One region of the Serratia sp. NA_112.1 genome, then DNA from elsewhere that is predicted to be linked to it. Evidence: predicted binding sites of a transcription regulator. Region 1 holds the regulator's gene; the other holds the start of a gene.
What was found. The regulator LexA, encoded in region 1, represses DNA repair genes until DNA is damaged. The targets are predictions, from matches to a motif close to TNCTGTATGTACATACAGNA.
Positions count from the first base shown of each region.

Region 2: a site for LexA is predicted at 2,703-2,722, ahead of ACUTQ5_RS03895 (DNA translocase FtsK 4TM domain-containing protein). Genes of this name have one in related genera too.

Region 1 covers NZ_JBQZFO010000008.1:177,584-185,436, forward strand. The annotation lists gene pspG (envelope stress response protein PspG) at 13-231, opposite strand; gene dusA (tRNA dihydrouridine(20/20a) synthase DusA) at 391-1,401, opposite strand; gene ACUTQ5_RS16610 (hypothetical protein) at 1,607-1,762, shown strand; gene zur (zinc uptake transcriptional repressor Zur) at 2,062-2,574, shown strand; gene ACUTQ5_RS16620 (CsbD family protein) at 2,684-2,893, opposite strand; gene dinF (MATE family efflux transporter DinF) at 3,177-4,541, opposite strand; gene lexA (transcriptional repressor LexA) at 4,834-5,442, opposite strand; gene ACUTQ5_RS16635 (diacylglycerol kinase) at 5,565-5,933, opposite strand; gene plsB (glycerol-3-phosphate 1-O-acyltransferase PlsB) at 6,083-7,853, shown strand, end outside.
Region 2 covers NZ_JBQZFO010000001.1:796,781-804,633, forward strand. The annotation lists gene ACUTQ5_RS03880 (LysR family transcriptional regulator) at 1-456, opposite strand, end outside; gene trxB (thioredoxin-disulfide reductase) at 534-1,505, opposite strand; gene lrp (leucine-responsive transcriptional regulator Lrp) at 2,173-2,667, shown strand; gene ACUTQ5_RS03895 (DNA translocase FtsK 4TM domain-containing protein) at 2,788-6,369, shown strand; gene lolA (outer membrane lipoprotein chaperone LolA) at 6,730-7,341, shown strand; gene ACUTQ5_RS03905 (replication-associated recombination protein A) at 7,349-7,853, shown strand, end outside.

The sequences.
Region 1 (7,853 bases):
TTCAACAAAAAATCAGTAGCGGCGTATTTGTGGTTTCTGCATCGAACGGTAAATCCAGACAGCTACCACAGCCAGAATCAACCACGGCAACAGCTTAATCACCATCGCAAACAGCCCACCGAGTAACATAAACGCCGCCGCCACCACTATCGCGGCGAATACGCCCAGCAGCGAAATCCCGGTCACCATCAGCATCACAACAAAACCGACCAGAAAGAAAAGTTCCAACATGATTTTGCTCCTTCGCAAAACAAAGTATCTGCTGAGCTATTACAAGAAGCGTGCCAGACCGGCGTTGAAACTAACTGATTGAAATTAAAAAAAAGGCACATCACATAATGCGACATGCCTGGTCAAAAACGCTAACTTTTAGTCAGATATTTATGTCGATTACGCCATTTCGGTACGCGGTAAGCGCACTAAATCCAGTGCTTGTTCAACCACGCGCGTATCGGCCCCTGGCTTATGGGCATTTTCGCTCAGGTGACGGCGCCACTGACGCGCCCCCGGCACGCCCTGGAACAGGCCCAGAATATGGCGGGTAATATGGCCCAAATAGGTACCGTTCGACAGTTCGCGTTCGATGTAAGGATACAGCGCCTCAATAATCGCCACGCTGTCCATCACCTCAGTCTGGCGACCAAACAGTTCACTGTCGACCCGCGCCAGAATTCCCGGGTTCTGATAGGCTTCACGCCCCATCATTACGCCGTCCAGATGCTGCAGATGCTGCTTCGCCTCTTCCAAAGTTTTCACCCCGCCATTAATGGCAAGAGTCAGTTCTGGGAAATCACGTTTTAGCTGATAGACACGCGGATAATCCAGCGGTGGCACTTCGCGGTTCTCTTTCGGGCTCAGGCCCGACAGCCAGGCTTTGCGCGCATGAATAGTAAACATATCGCACTCGCCGCGGCCAGCAACGGTGGCGATAAAATCACACAGAAACTCATAGCTGTCCTGGTCGTCAATGCCGATACGGGTTTTCACCGTCACCGGGATCGACACCACGTCACGCATCGCCTTGATGCAGTCGGCAACCAGCGTTGCCTGCCCCATCAGACAGGCACCGAACATGCCGTTCTGCACCCGATCTGACGGACAACCGACGTTAAGATTAATCTCGTCGTAGCCGCGCTGCTCAGCCAATTTGGCACAGTGCGCCAACGCAGCTGGATCGCTGCCGCCCAATTGCAGCGCCACCGGATGTTCTTCTTCGCTGTAGGCCAGATAGTCGCCCTTGCCGTGGATAATCGCGCCGGTAGTCACCATTTCGGTGTACAGCAGCGTGTCTTTGGTCAGCAGGCGGTGGAAGTAACGGCAATGACGATCGGTCCAGTCGAGCATCGGCGCGATGGAGAAACGATTGGCGGCGTATTTTGAAGCGTTGTTGTCTGTCGTCATGCTGGGTTACTGGCTACCTGATTCTGTCTGGTTTCAACGAACGGCGTACTGCCGCAAACGCCTATTATAACGACAATCGACAGCGTTGGGAAAACCACTGTACCGCCCGGTTAAAAAAGTCCTCGAAAAAACGAATAAAAAAGCGTGGTCAGGTGTTCTCTCAACACGGGTGCAGTTGTGCACCTTTATCAATGAGGAAACAACCATGAACAGTTTCGTTAAACGCCTGCTGCCAGTCATTGCCGGTTCTCTGCTGTTCTCCGGTGCGGCCCTGGCGATGGGCGGTGACAGTCGGCGTAGCCTGATCGCCGCCGCCGTTGGTTTTCTGGCACTCGGCATCGCAGGCGATCGCGCCTATTAAGCGAGCGTCGCCAGGGGATGAACGTGGTCTACTGGGCCGATGGCCGTCATGGTTTTATGCTGATTGGGCATAATCCTGCGCCGGAAATGGCCGCGTTGGCAGAGCGCTTTCAACGCTCACTTGCCGGCTGAGGATCCACTGCCTCCGGCTCCCGAAGTGTGAACATCGTCACGCTAGTGACGGACGGCAGACGGCAAACCAGTCGATTAGTGCGCCATATCAGAGGAAAAGGGGCCGACTCTCGGCGATTTGACTGAAGCATGGTAAAATCGGCTTTTTTACGTACCGGGAAATTTGCCATGAACTCAAGCACCCAGGAAAAGCTGCTGGCGCAGGCTGAACAACTCTGTCAGCAACGCAATGTGCGTCTGACACCGCAGCGGCTGGAAGTGTTACGCCTGATGGCACAGCAGCCCGGTGCCATCAGCGCTTACGATCTGCTGGATCTGCTGCGCGTCGCCGAACCTCAGGCCAAACCACCGACGGTGTACCGAGCACTGGATTTCCTGCTGGAACAAGGCTTTATTCACCGGGTGGAGTCAGCCAACAGCTACGTGCTGTGCCATCACTTCGAACAGCCGACGCATACTTCCGCGTTGTTTATCTGCGATCGCTGTGGTCAGGTGACCGAACGCACTACCGAAGGGGTCGAAGAGACACTGCAGAAACTGGCGAAGGAGTCTGGTTTTGTTCTGCGCCATAACGTGGTGGAGGCGCATGGCCTGTGTGCGGGGTGCGTTGAGGTAGAAGCCTGTGACAGCAAGCATGACTGCGGCGAACACGATCACAGCATCGCCATCAAGAAGAAATAGGTTGGGTTTTCAGGTACTTCCTTGTACCTGCAGGTTTAGCGTCAAGGGGATAAAAACGCCGGACCTTTAAAAGGTAGCTTGTGGCCGCAATCCGCTGCGGCCCAGCGCGCTACCAACGATACTTGTTGTGGTCTTCCCAGGATTTAACTTCTTTCTCGGCCGCCTCTTTCTGGTAGCCGTAACGTTCCTGAATTTTACCGACAAGCTGTTCACGTTTCCCTTCAATGACCGTCAGATCGTCATCGGTCAGCTTGCCCCACTTTTCCTTCACTTTCCCTTTAAACTGCTTCCAGTTACCGTCGGCTTGATCTTTGTTCATAACCTCTCCGTTACCTGTGATTAGTCAGTTTTAAACGCCTGTGGCCGGACTTAACTGAGTAATTATTTCGGTCAATTGACCTGAATAAAAGGATTGTCAGTTCCAATTCATTCCGCCAGCCACATGATTAACTATAGCTACAGATAGCGAAAAAAATAAAAACTCAGGATAAAAATTCACAAAAACAATAAAACACAGTAAAAACACCAAAATAACAGCAAGTAAGCGGAAACAATTTCGCTCAAGAAAATGTAACTTAATATGAATTAAAATATAAATAAAACTAATGATTAATCATTTTTGATTGCGCCACATCCGCTGCAAACCAGGTCCCTCGCACCCTGTGGCAATGCCAAATCCACCCGAGAGCAAGACCACGTAACGCAAGAAATACCGCCAACGCCAGCCACAATCCATGGTTGCCTAATACAGGCAAGGTAAACAGCGTCAGCCCATAACCGGCGGCGGCTACTGCCATGCTGTTACGCATTTCTGCGCCGCGGGTGGCCCCAATAAACATGCCGTCCAACAAATAGCACCATACTCCCACCAATGGCAGCACTACCTGCCACGGCAGATAATGGCTCGCCAGCGCGCGCAGTTCTGGTAAAGAGGTCAACGCCGCTATAATTTGCGGCCCGGCAACGGCATAGAGCAGCCCAAAGCCCAACGCCACCAGACAGGCTTGCCGACAAGCCGCACGCCATACTTTGCGCAGTTGGCTATCGTCACGGGCTCCATAGGCATGCCCCGAATGCGCCTCTACCGCGTAGGCAAAACCGTCCAGCGCATAAGCGGTGAAGGTCAGCAAATTCATCAGCACCGCATTGACCGCGACCACCTCGCCACCAAGCCGGGCACCGAAGATGGTCAGCGAGGCAAAACACAGTTGCAGCAGCAATGAACGCAGCATAATGTCGCGATTCAACGCCAGCAGACGCCGCAAATTACCGCGCCAGGCTTGGCGCAGCATCGGCACAGAAATGCCGCGTATGCGCATCACGCGCCAGGCCAGCCATAATCCCAACAGCAGCGTGGCATATTCAGAAATGGCAGTCGCCGTAGCGGCCCCCTGCACGTTCCAGCCCAGTCCCATCACCAGCCAGATATCCAATACGATATTCAACAGGTTGCCGACAATCAGCAGGATCACCGGTGCGCGCACATATTGCACCCCGAGCAACCAACCCAGGATAACCATATTGGCCAGTGCCGCCGGGGCACTCAGCCAACGGATCTCGAGGAATAAGCGAGCCTGTTCCAGCACCGTCCCATCGCCACCGACGATTCTTAGTGCCAACTCAATCAGCGGATAGCGCAGTAACACAATCGCCGCCCCAGCCAACACTGCCAGCAGCAACGGCTGCATAAAGGCTCGTGCCAGCCCCTGCGGATTTTGCGCCCCCAACGCCTGTGCGGTCAGCCCGGTGGTACTCATACGCAGAAACAGCAACAGCATAAACAGGAAGCTGGTCGCCATGGAGCCAACCGCTACGCCCCCCAGATAGGTAGGGCTGTCGAGGTGGCCGATCACTGCGGTATCCACCAGCCCAAGCAGCGGCACGGTGATATTGGAGAAAATCATGGGCAGCGCAAGGCGCCACAGGGCTTTATCGGTATCGCTGGTGAAGGCAGAAAACAGGCGCATAGTGAAATGTTCCCGTGTATACCCGTCATCTTTCAAGTTGCAGTGTTGTTATCTGCACTCAGTTATGTGGCCCGTCCATGGGCCACACCCCTTTGGGGCCGCTGCGAGCAGCATTCAAATCTGCTCCCGGCAGATTTGTCACCCCAGTTACTTACCTGAGTAAGCGCCTGGGGATGAGCGAGTTGGCCGCTTAGCTGCAACTTGAAAGCTATAGGGTATATAGTGAATCAGATATGACATCGCCCCAGAGCTGGGGCGACTTGAATCAGAGGACGATGTTTAGGCGCGAGGATTAAACCCAGTCGCCATTGCGGATCACACCGACCGCCAGACCTTCAATGGTGAAATTCTGCTGACGCAGATCGACCACAATCGGCTGGAATTCACTGTTTTCCGGCAACAGCTCAACCACGTTACCGTGCTTTTTCAGGCGTTTGACCGTGACTTCATCTTCAATGCGTGCCACAACCACCTGGCCATTACGCACGTCCTGAGTTTTATGCACTGCCAGCAGATCGCCGTCGAGAATACCGATGTCACGCATTGACATGCCGTTGACCCGCAGCAGAAAATCTGCGCTCGGTTTGAACAGGGAAGGATCGACCTTGTAGTGCCCTTCGATATGCTGTTGCGCCAGCAGCGGCTCACCGGCGGCGACACGGCCAATCAGCGGTAAACCCTCTTCATCTTCCATCAGCAGGCGAATGCCGCGCGAAGCGCCGGAGATAATCTCGATAACGCCTTTACGCGCCAGCGCTTTCAGATGTTCTTCTGCGGCATTTGGCGAACGGAACCCCAGACGCATGGCGATCTCGGCGCGCGTTGGCGGCATGCCAGTGGACGAAATATGATCGCGAATCAGATCATAGACCTCTTGCTGTCTGGTAGTTAGTGCTTTCATTCCGCCCCCCTGTTTGTTTATACAGTCTTGCTGTGAGTATATACAGGTAACTGCAGCTTGGGAACCGAAGAGTGAATAAAAATCAGGGATTAGCGACACGGGTCGCAATGCAATGCCGCCACTCAGGCAAAGTGCTGCCACAGCACCGAACCCCAGACGAACAGCGCCAAAATAATCGCCAGTGAGACCGCCGCCGAGCCCATATCCTTTGCCCGACCGGAAAGCTCGTGATGCTCGGTCCCCACTCGATCGACAATCGCCTCAATCGCGCTGTTGAGTATTTCGACGATCATCACCAACAGCACAGATCCGATCAGTAAAATGCGCGCTATCGCACCTACGTCCAGCCAAATCGCCAGTATGATAGCCAGCACGGTCGCCACCAATTCCTGGCGGAATGCCGCTTCGTGCTGCCAGGCAGCGGAAAAGCCTTTATAAGAGTAGCCGGCGGCTTTAATAATACGGGTCAGGCCGGTTGCTTGGTTTGCCATGTTTTTGAGTGCCTTTAGCAGAGATAAGTCATAATTAAACAGTCTAGGCCAGGAAACTCTCCCGGCTCACGGTTTTCCAACACCACAGATCTGCTACCCGGTTTCTGGTATGCTTGCGGCGCATTGCTAACAAGAGGCTTCACGTTGTTATGTCAGGTTGGCGTAAAATTTATTATAAACTATTGAATTTACCACTTAAACTGTTGGTAAGAAGTAAGGTTATCCCTTCAGATCCGGTCACGGAGTTAGGGTTGGATCCCTCACGGCCGATTTTGTATGTTTTACCTTATAATTCCAAGGCGGATTTGCTGACGCTGCGCACCCAGTGCCTGGCGCAAGATCTGCCCGATCCCCTCGATCCGCTGGAGATAGACGGCACCGTGCTGCCAAGCCACGTGTTTATTCACGACGGGCCGCGCGTATTCCGCTACTACACGCCGAAAGAAGAGTCGGTAAAGCTGTTCCACGACTATCTGGATCTGCACCGCAGTAATCCGGATCTCGACATTCAGATGCTGCCGGTTTCGGTGATGTTCGGCCGCTCTCCAGGGCGCGAAGGTCATGGTACCCCACATCTGCGTCTGCTGAACGGCGTGCAGAAATTCTTCGCCGTGCTGTGGCTCGGCCGCGACAGCTTTGTCCGTTTTTCCAATACCGTTTCGCTACGCCGCATGGCCACCGAGCACGGTACGGACAAAATCATTGCGCAGAAACTGGCTCGCGTAGCACGCATGCACTTCTCGCGTCAGCGTCTGGCTGCCGTCGGCCCAAGCCTACCTGCCCGTCAGGACCTGTTCAACAAGTTGTTGGCGTCCAAGGCGATCGAAAAAGCGGTCGAAGACGAAGCGCGCAGCAAGAAAATCTCCCACGAAAAAGCCCAGCAGAACGCCATTGCGCTGATGGAAGAGATCGCTGCCGACTTCTCTTACGAGACGGTGCGCCTTTCCGATCGCGTGCTGAGCTGGACCTGGAACCGATTGTATCAAGGCATCAACGTCACTAACGCCGAACGCGTGCGTCAGTTGGCGCAGGACGGGCACGAGATTGTTTATGTGCCCTGCCACCGCAGCCACATGGACTACCTGCTGCTGTCCTACGTGCTGTATCACCAGGGGCTGGTCCCGCCGCACATTGCTGCCGGTATCAATCTCAACTTCTGGCCGGCTGGGCCGATTTTCCGTCGCCTGGGTGCTTTCTTTATTCGCCGTACTTTCAAAGGCAACAAGCTGTACTCGACGGTATTCCGTGAATACCTCGGCGAGCTGTTTACCCGCGGTTACTCGGTGGAATACTTTGTTGAAGGCGGCCGTTCCCGCACCGGACGTTTGCTGGAGCCGAAGACCGGCACCCTGTCGATGACCATTCAGGCGATGCTGCGCGGCGGTAGCCGTCCTATCACCCTGGTGCCGATTTACATCGGTTACGAACACGTAATGGAAGTGGGCACCTACGCCAAAGAGTTGCGTGGCGCGACCAAGGAAAAAGAGAGCCTGCTGCAGATGCTGCGCGGCCTGCGTAAGCTGCGCAATCTCGGCCAGGGTTACGTCAACTTCGGTGATCCACTGCCGTTGACCGCTTATCTGAACCAGAATGTGCCACAGTGGCGCGAATCCATTGACCCGATCGAAGCCCAGCGCCCAAGCTGGTTAACGCCGACGGTCAACGATTTGGCGGCCAAGATTATGGTGCGTATCAACAATGCCGCCGCCGCCAACGCCATGAACCTGTGTTCCACGGCGCTGCTGGCCTCACGTCAGCGTTCGCTGACCCGTGAGCAGTTGCTTGAGCAGTTGGAGTGCTACCTGCAACTGATGCGCAATGTGCCTTATGCCGGTGACGTTACCGTACCCACCCAGACGCCGGATGAGCTGCTGGACCACGCGCTGAACATGAACAAGTTCGAAGTGGAGAAGGATAACA
Region 2 (7,853 bases), on a different contig from region 1:
TCGATTTGGGTTCAACACTACACCGACGTCGGCGGTTTCCAGCGCCAGCCAGTTTTCTACTTCCAAGTCGGTACCTTCCAACTGAATTAGTTCTATCGCGGGATAGCGACGGCGGAATTTACGTAATAACGGCGGCAGTAACAGGGAGAATGCGGAGGGGAAACTGGCCAGGCGTATCTTGCCGGCGTGCGCGCTTTTTGCCTGCTGCGCGTAGTGTTGGATAGCATCCAGCCCGACCAGCATGGCGCGAGCGTGAATGACAATTTGTTCACCACTCTGGGTAAGTGCAACGCTGTGCGGCAGGCGAACCAGTAGCAGAGTTTGCAGTTGCTCTTCCAACTGAGCGATGGCCTGACTGGCGGCGGATTGGGTCATGCCGCATTGGCTTGCCGCTTGGGTGATTTTACCTCTGTCGGCTACCGCAACCAATAAACGCCAGTGGAGAAGATTGTGCATCGAATCACCGTCCGACTTAACTTGCAGGAACAAAAAAAGCGGCTGTGATAGCCGCTTTTCAAAATGACAGTGTGTGGTTACAGCACTTCTGCGCCAGCGATGCCGTCCAGATAACGTTCAGCGTCCAATGCCGCCATACAACCGGTCCCGGCAGAGGTGATCGCCTGGCGGTAGATGTGGTCCATCACGTCGCCGGCGGCGAATACGCCCGGAATGGTGGTCTGGGTGGCATTGCCGTGAATGCCGGACTGCACCTTGATGTAGCCGTTCTCAAGCTCCAGCTGACCACCGAAAATACTGGTGTTCGGGCTGTGGCCGATAGCGATAAACACGCCGGCCAGTTCCAGTTCCTGCGTTTGGTTTTCCGCTTTGGTGCTACGGATACGTACGCCGGTCACGCCCATTTGATCGCCCAGCACTTCATCCAGAGTATGGTCGGTGTGCAGCACGATATTGCCGTTTTTCACTTTCTCCATCAGCCGGTTGATCAGGATCTTCTCGGAACGGAAGCTGTCACGGCGGTGAATCAGGTGAACTTCGGCGGCGATGTTGGACAAATACAGTGCTTCTTCCACGGCAGTGTTGCCACCACCGACCACCGCGACTTTCTGATTACGGTAGAAGAAACCGTCACAGGTGGCACAGGCAGACACGCCTTTGCCTTTGAAAGCTTCTTCGGTAGGCAGACCAAGGTAACGGGCCGAGGCGCCAGTGGCGATAATCAGTGCATCACAGGTGTATTCGCCGCTGTCGCCAAACAGGCGGAACGGACGGTTCTGCAGGTCAACGCTGTTGATGTGATCAAACACAATCTCGGTCTGGAATTTTTCAGCATGCTCGCGCATACGCTCCATCAGCGCCGGGCCGGTCAGGCCTTCGGCATCACCCGGCCAGTTTTCCACTTCGGTGGTGGTGGTCAACTGACCCCCTTGCTCCATACCGGTAATTAACACCGGGTTCAGGTTGGCGCGCGCTGCGTAAACTGCGGCGGTATAGCCCGCCGGGCCGGAGCCCAGGATCAATAATTTGCTGTGTTTAGCCGTGCCCATGAATATCCTCTTTTCCCACAATGGCGGACAATGGATCCGATTGTAGGGAAAATGCAGCATTAAAAAAAGCGCCAGGGGATGTTGTTAACGATTTGTTTGATAGCCATTACCTATTAATTATTAAATTGCCGCTAAAGAGAGCGTAAAGCGCAGCAATTTAACTTATGGAAATCACTCATCTCCGCTCTTTACTCCATTGACCGGAAACAGCCCATTTAGCGGGTTTAAGCGCATTGACTGTGGGCTTTTCAAGCCAGCGATTCATAACTAAAAACGGGGTGCTAACTTTTCATGACGGTACGTTCTTCTGATTTTGCTTCTTTTACTTTGACAATCCGCTGCGCATTTGCGAAAACATCATAGGAAGAAGAAATTATCCCTGTCCCTACAGTAAATCGTACGTATTTACAGCGTTGGTGCAGAATTTTGCGCCGTTGCTGAAGGTTCGTGCGGCAGGTGAGGGGACAGCGTGCAAGCAGGGGAATTCTTCTTGCAAATAACATCATTTAAAAACCCGGTGCAGGATTTGACAGACAGGCTGCACCAGGGGAGATGATGGTAGTGAAGCATAAACAGGCATCGGGTCTTCGCTTGGAACGAACCCTTACACATTGACGTTGGTTAGGGTGTGGCAAGTGCAGGGAAGAAAATAAGAGAGACAATAATAATGGCAGACAATAAGAAACGCCCGGGTAAAGATCTCGACCGTATCGACCGCAATATCCTGAACGAACTGCAGAAGGATGGGCGTATTTCGAACGTTGAGCTTTCCAAGCGCGTGGGGTTATCCCCAACCCCATGTTTAGAACGTGTGCGCCGCCTTGAGCGCCAGGGTTTTATTCATGGTTATACCGCTTTGCTCAATCCGCATTATCTGGATGCGTCCCTGCTGGTCTTCGTAGAAATCACGTTGAACCGCGGTGCGCCGGATGTGTTTGAGCAATTCAACTCGGCAGTACAGAAACTTGAAGAAATTCAGGAGTGTCATCTGGTGTCCGGTGATTTCGACTATCTGTTGAAAACCCGCGTGCCGGATATGTCGGCTTACCGTAAGTTGCTTGGTGAAACCTTGCTGCGTCTACCGGGGGTTAACGACACCCGTACGTACGTGGTAATGGAAGAAGTGAAACAGAGTAACCGTCTGGTTATCAAAACACGGTAGGGTGCAGGTGCAAAACCTGATTAAATTGGTTACACTCCTGTTTATTCATACAGTTTCGGCGCCGGGGAAGCTTCTCGGCGCTGTTGCTATGTCAGCTAACAGGAACCTGGAGAGCCTTTCTTGAGCCAGGAATATACAGAAGATAAAGAAGTTACCTTGAGAAAACTCAGTAGCGGCCGCCGTTTGCTTGAAGCTGTGTTGATTGTGGTAGCCATTTTTGCCATTTACCTCATGGCTGCCTTGGTCAGTTTCAATCCGTCTGATCCGAGCTGGTCGCAGACCGCGTGGCATGAGCCTATTCATAACCTGGGCGGTGGCGTCGGGGCCTGGATGGCCGACACATTGTTCTTCACCTTCGGGGTACTCGCCTATGCGATACCGCCGATCATGCTGGTGTTGTGCTGGGCCGCTTATCGCCAGCGCGGCGGCGGCGAATACATCGACTATTTTGCGCTTTCACTGCGCCTGATCGGCACGTTGGCGCTGGTACTCACTTCATGTGGCCTGGCGGCATTGAATGTCGACGATCTCTATTACTTCGCATCCGGCGGTGTGATCGGCAGTTTGCTGAGCAACGCCATGTTGCCGTGGTTCAACGGTATTGGCGCCACCCTGGGGCTGCTATGCGTTTGGGCTGCAGGGCTGACGTTGTTTACCGGCTGGTCCTGGCTGGTGATCGCCGAGCGTATCGGCGGCGTGGTGCTGGGGACGGTGACCTTTATGACCAACCGTTCACGCCGTGAAGACCGTTATTACGACGATGACGACCGCTACGTCGAAGAGCAGCCCGAGTCTGCAGACAAGGAAGCCGCGCTTGCGGTAGCTGCCACGACGACGGCGGCCAATGCAGCGGAAGATGACGTATTGTTCTCTGCGCCTTCGGTCACGGAAACCGCCAAAATGGCGGCGGAAGATGCCGAAGATCCGTTGCTCAGCGGCCTGCGGGCTAATGATGACGATGATGCGAATATCACACCTGTTGCGCCAGCGCCAACCAGTGTACCGGCCACAGCGGCACCTGTTGTGGCCCAGGCCTCGTCGGTCACTGCGGCCCCCCCGGCTCCGGCTTCGGTGAACCAGCATCCGATGACCGCGGTAGCGGAAAACACTGCGCCGCCGCTGTATTCGTTTGAGATCCCTGAAGAGACACCAACGCCTAAGACGACACGTCCGATTGATCCTTACCAGGACGACGACGAGCCGCGTATGGGGAATTGGGATGCTCCGGCCGCATCGCCGTCGCACGAGCATTCTCCATTTGATTTCTCTGCCGCCCAACGTGAGCACGTGGATGTCACTGCTCCGGCCGGTTTCAGTGCCGCCGAGCCTGCCGTTTCACCCTTTGGCAGCGCGAAACCTCAGGCACCTGCCGCAGCGACGGCAATTGCCGGTGCTGTTGCCGCCAATACCTTTATGCCGGCCTTTAGCGCCACCAGTGACGCGAATTCACAGGTGAAACAAGGCCTCGGCCCTGAATTGCCGCGCCCGAACCCGGTGCGCATTCCGACCCGGCGTGAACTGGCTTCCTACGGCATCAAGCTGCCTTCGCAGCGTATGGCCGAACAGGAACAGCGCACCCGGGGGGACGACGAGCCATTGCAACAGGCTGAAAATCTTTCGCAAGATGATGAAGCTGCTCTGCAGGAAGCCGCGCTGCGTCAGGCGTTTGCCGAGCAGCAAAGCCAGCGTTACGGCGGGGAGTCCGAGTCGGATAATCTGGATGATGAAGCTGTTCTGCAGGAAGCCGCGCTGCGTCAGGCGTTTGCCGACCAGCAAAGCCAGCGTTATGGTCAGCCAGAGGCTCCATCGGTGGCGCCAACTACGCCGGTAGATACCCGCAATGCATTTGGCTTCTCGCCGATGGATGATTTGGTTGATGATGGCCCGGTTGAGCCACTGTTTACCCTGTCGCCACAGTTGGAAGAACGTATTGAGCTGCAAAGCGAGCGTGAAGATGATGTGCCTTTCGGTCAGTTTGAGCCCACCGCGCCGGTTTATCCGTCGCCGCCTCAGCCTCAGACCCCGCCGGTACAACAATCCTATCAGCCTGCGCAGCCAGCTTATCAACCAGCGCAGCAGCAACCGGTGCAGCAACAGCCACCTGCCTATCAGCAGCCTGTGGCACAACCGGAGCCTGCTGCCGTGCAGCAGCCGGGAATGGACAGCCTGATCCACCCGTTCCTGATGCGTAACGAAATGCCGTTGCAAAAACCGACCACGCCGTTGCCGACGCTGGATTTGCTGACAGAAGCCCCGAAAGAGGTGGAGCCGGTAGATTCCTTCGCGTTGGAACAAAAGGCGCGTTTGGTAGAAGCCAGCCTGGCCGATTACCGGGTGAAAGCCGATGTGGTAGATATTTTGCCAGGGCCGGTCATCACCCGTTTCGAGCTGGATTTGGCTCCGGGTGTCAAGGCTGCACGCATTTCCAACCTGTCGCGTGACCTGGCGCGTTCACTGTCAACCTCGGCGGTACGTGTGGTGGAAGTGATCCCCGGCAAGCCTTATGTCGGGTTGGAACTGCCTAACGTCAAACGTCAGACGGTCTATCTGCGAGAAGTGCTGGACTGCCCGGCGTTCCGCGATAATCCGTCGCCGCTGGCAATCGTCCTGGGTAAAGATATTTCTGGCGAACCGGTGGTGGCCGACCTGGCGAAAATGCCGCATCTGTTGGTAGCAGGTACCACCGGTTCCGGTAAGTCGGTTGGGGTCAATGCCATGATCCTGAGCATCTTGTATAAGGCCACGCCGAAAGAAGTGCGCTTTATCATGATCGACCCGAAAATGCTGGAGCTGTCGGTTTATGAAGGTATTCCGCACCTGTTGACGGATGTGGTCACCGACATGAAAGACGCCGCTAACGCCCTGCGTTGGTGCGTCGCCGAGATGGAGCGTCGCTACAAGCTGATGTCTGCGCTCGGTGTGCGTAACCTGGCCGGCTATAACGAACGCGTCGATCAGGCCGAAGCCATGGGGCGTCCGATCCCGGATCCGTTCTGGAAACCGACCGACAGCATGGACATGACGCCGCCGGTACTGGAGAAAGAGCCTTATATCGTGGTGATGGTCGACGAGTTTGCCGATCTGATCATGACGGTCGGCAAAAAGGTTGAGGAACTGATCGCTCGTCTGGCGCAGAAAGCGCGTGCAGCGGGGATTCACCTGGTGCTGGCAACCCAGCGTCCGTCGGTGGATGTGATCACCGGTCTTATCAAGGCCAACATCCCGACCCGTATCGCCTTTACCGTGTCCAGCAAGATTGACTCCCGTACCATCCTCGATCAGGGCGGTGCTGAATCCCTGCTAGGGATGGGGGACATGCTTTATCTGGCCCCTAACTCCTCGATTCCGGTCCGTGTGCATGGTGCATTTGTGCGCGATCAGGAGGTGCATGCGGTGGTTAAGGATTGGAAAGCGCGTGAGCGCCCTCAATATAAAGAGGGTATCCTCAGCGCTGGTGACGACGGTGAGGGTGGAACTGGCGGCGGTCTGGACGGTGACGAAGAGCTGGATCCGTTGTTTGATCAGGCGGTGGAGTTTGTGGTGGATAAACGCCGCGCCTCTATCTCCGGCGTACAGCGTCAGTTCCGCATCGGTTATAACCGCGCTGCGCGTATCATCGAACAGATGGAAGCGCAGGGCATCGTCAGCGAGCAGGGGCACAACGGTAACCGCGAGGTGCTGGCACCGCCACGGCATGACTGATGAAGTTTTAATCGTTGTTATTTAATTAAAAGGGCCGCTTAGCGGCCCTTCAGACTGATGACAAACCTCATTCCTGCACAGAGCGAATAGAGTTCGATAAATAAAAAACAAGGAAAATCAATTTATTGATTTTCGGCTGGTCACCACAAAGCAGGAAAAACCACGCTTTTTCCTGCTTTGTCAGCAACATATAAGGGCCGCTTAGCGGCCCTTGTGCAAAGAAGCGTAAACCCATCGGCTTCTCGGAACATTGGCCTATCTGCCGGCGAATGGCTTCGGGTAGAGTAAAGGTGTTGAGGGTTCATTTGACCCGCACGGCACCGCCTTGCGGTTAACGCATTTCATAAGGTATCTGGAATAATGAAAAAACTGTTAGTTGCCTGTTGTCTGCTTTCGGGATTCGCTTCCACCTCTGTGCTGGCCGACGCCGCGCAGGATTTGCAAAGTCGCCTGGCGAAAGTGAACAGTTTCCACGCCAGCTTCTCCCAGACCGTGACCAGCAGCGATGGCGCTGCGGTACAGCAGGGTGAAGGTGAGCTTTGGGTGAAACGTCCCAACCTGTTTAACTGGCACATGACCTCGCCAGACGAGAGCGTGCTGGTGTCAGACGGTCAGACCCTGTGGTTCTACAACCCCTTTGTTGAGCAGGTAACCGCCACCTGGCTGAAAAATGCTACCGGCAATACGCCGTTTATGCTGATTACCCGCAATAACGCCAATGACTGGAAACAGTACAACGTTAAACAGAAAGGTAATGATTTTGAGCTGACGCCAAAATCAAGCAGCGGTAACCTGAAGCAGTTCGCCATTAGCGTGGATAACAGCGGCACTATCCGCAGTTTTGCCGCGGTTGAGCAGGACGGGCAGCGCAGTTCTTACGCGCTGAAAAGCCAGCAGAACGTTGCTGCCGATGCCAGCAAATTTAAATTTACCCCGCCGAAGGGGGTGACGCTGGACGACCAGCGCCAGTGAGGTCCGCGTGAGTAATATGTCGCTCGATTTTTCCCAGAATGAGTTCCAACCGTTGGCCGCGCGGATGCGGCCGACCACATTGGCACAGTATATCGGCCAGCAGCATCTGCTGGCCGCCGGCAAGCCTTTGCCGCGCGCTATCGAGGCGGGGCAACTGCATTCGATGATTCTGTGGGGGCCTCCGGGCACCGGGAAAACGACGCTGGCAGAATTGATCGGCCGTTATGGCCAGGCGGACGTCGAGCGTATTTCTGCCGTCACGTCCGGGATCAAAGAGATCCGCGAGGCGATCGAGCGTGCACGCCAAAACCGTGACGCCGGTCGCCGCACTATTCTGTTTGTCGATGAGGTTCATCGCTTCAACAAAAGCCAGCAGGATGCCTTCCTGCCACATATTGAAGACGGCACCATCACTTTTATCGGCGCCACCACCGAAAACCCGTCTTTTGAGCTTAACTCGGCGCTGTTGTCACGGGCCCGTGTTTATTTGCTGAAGGCGCTGACCGCCGAGG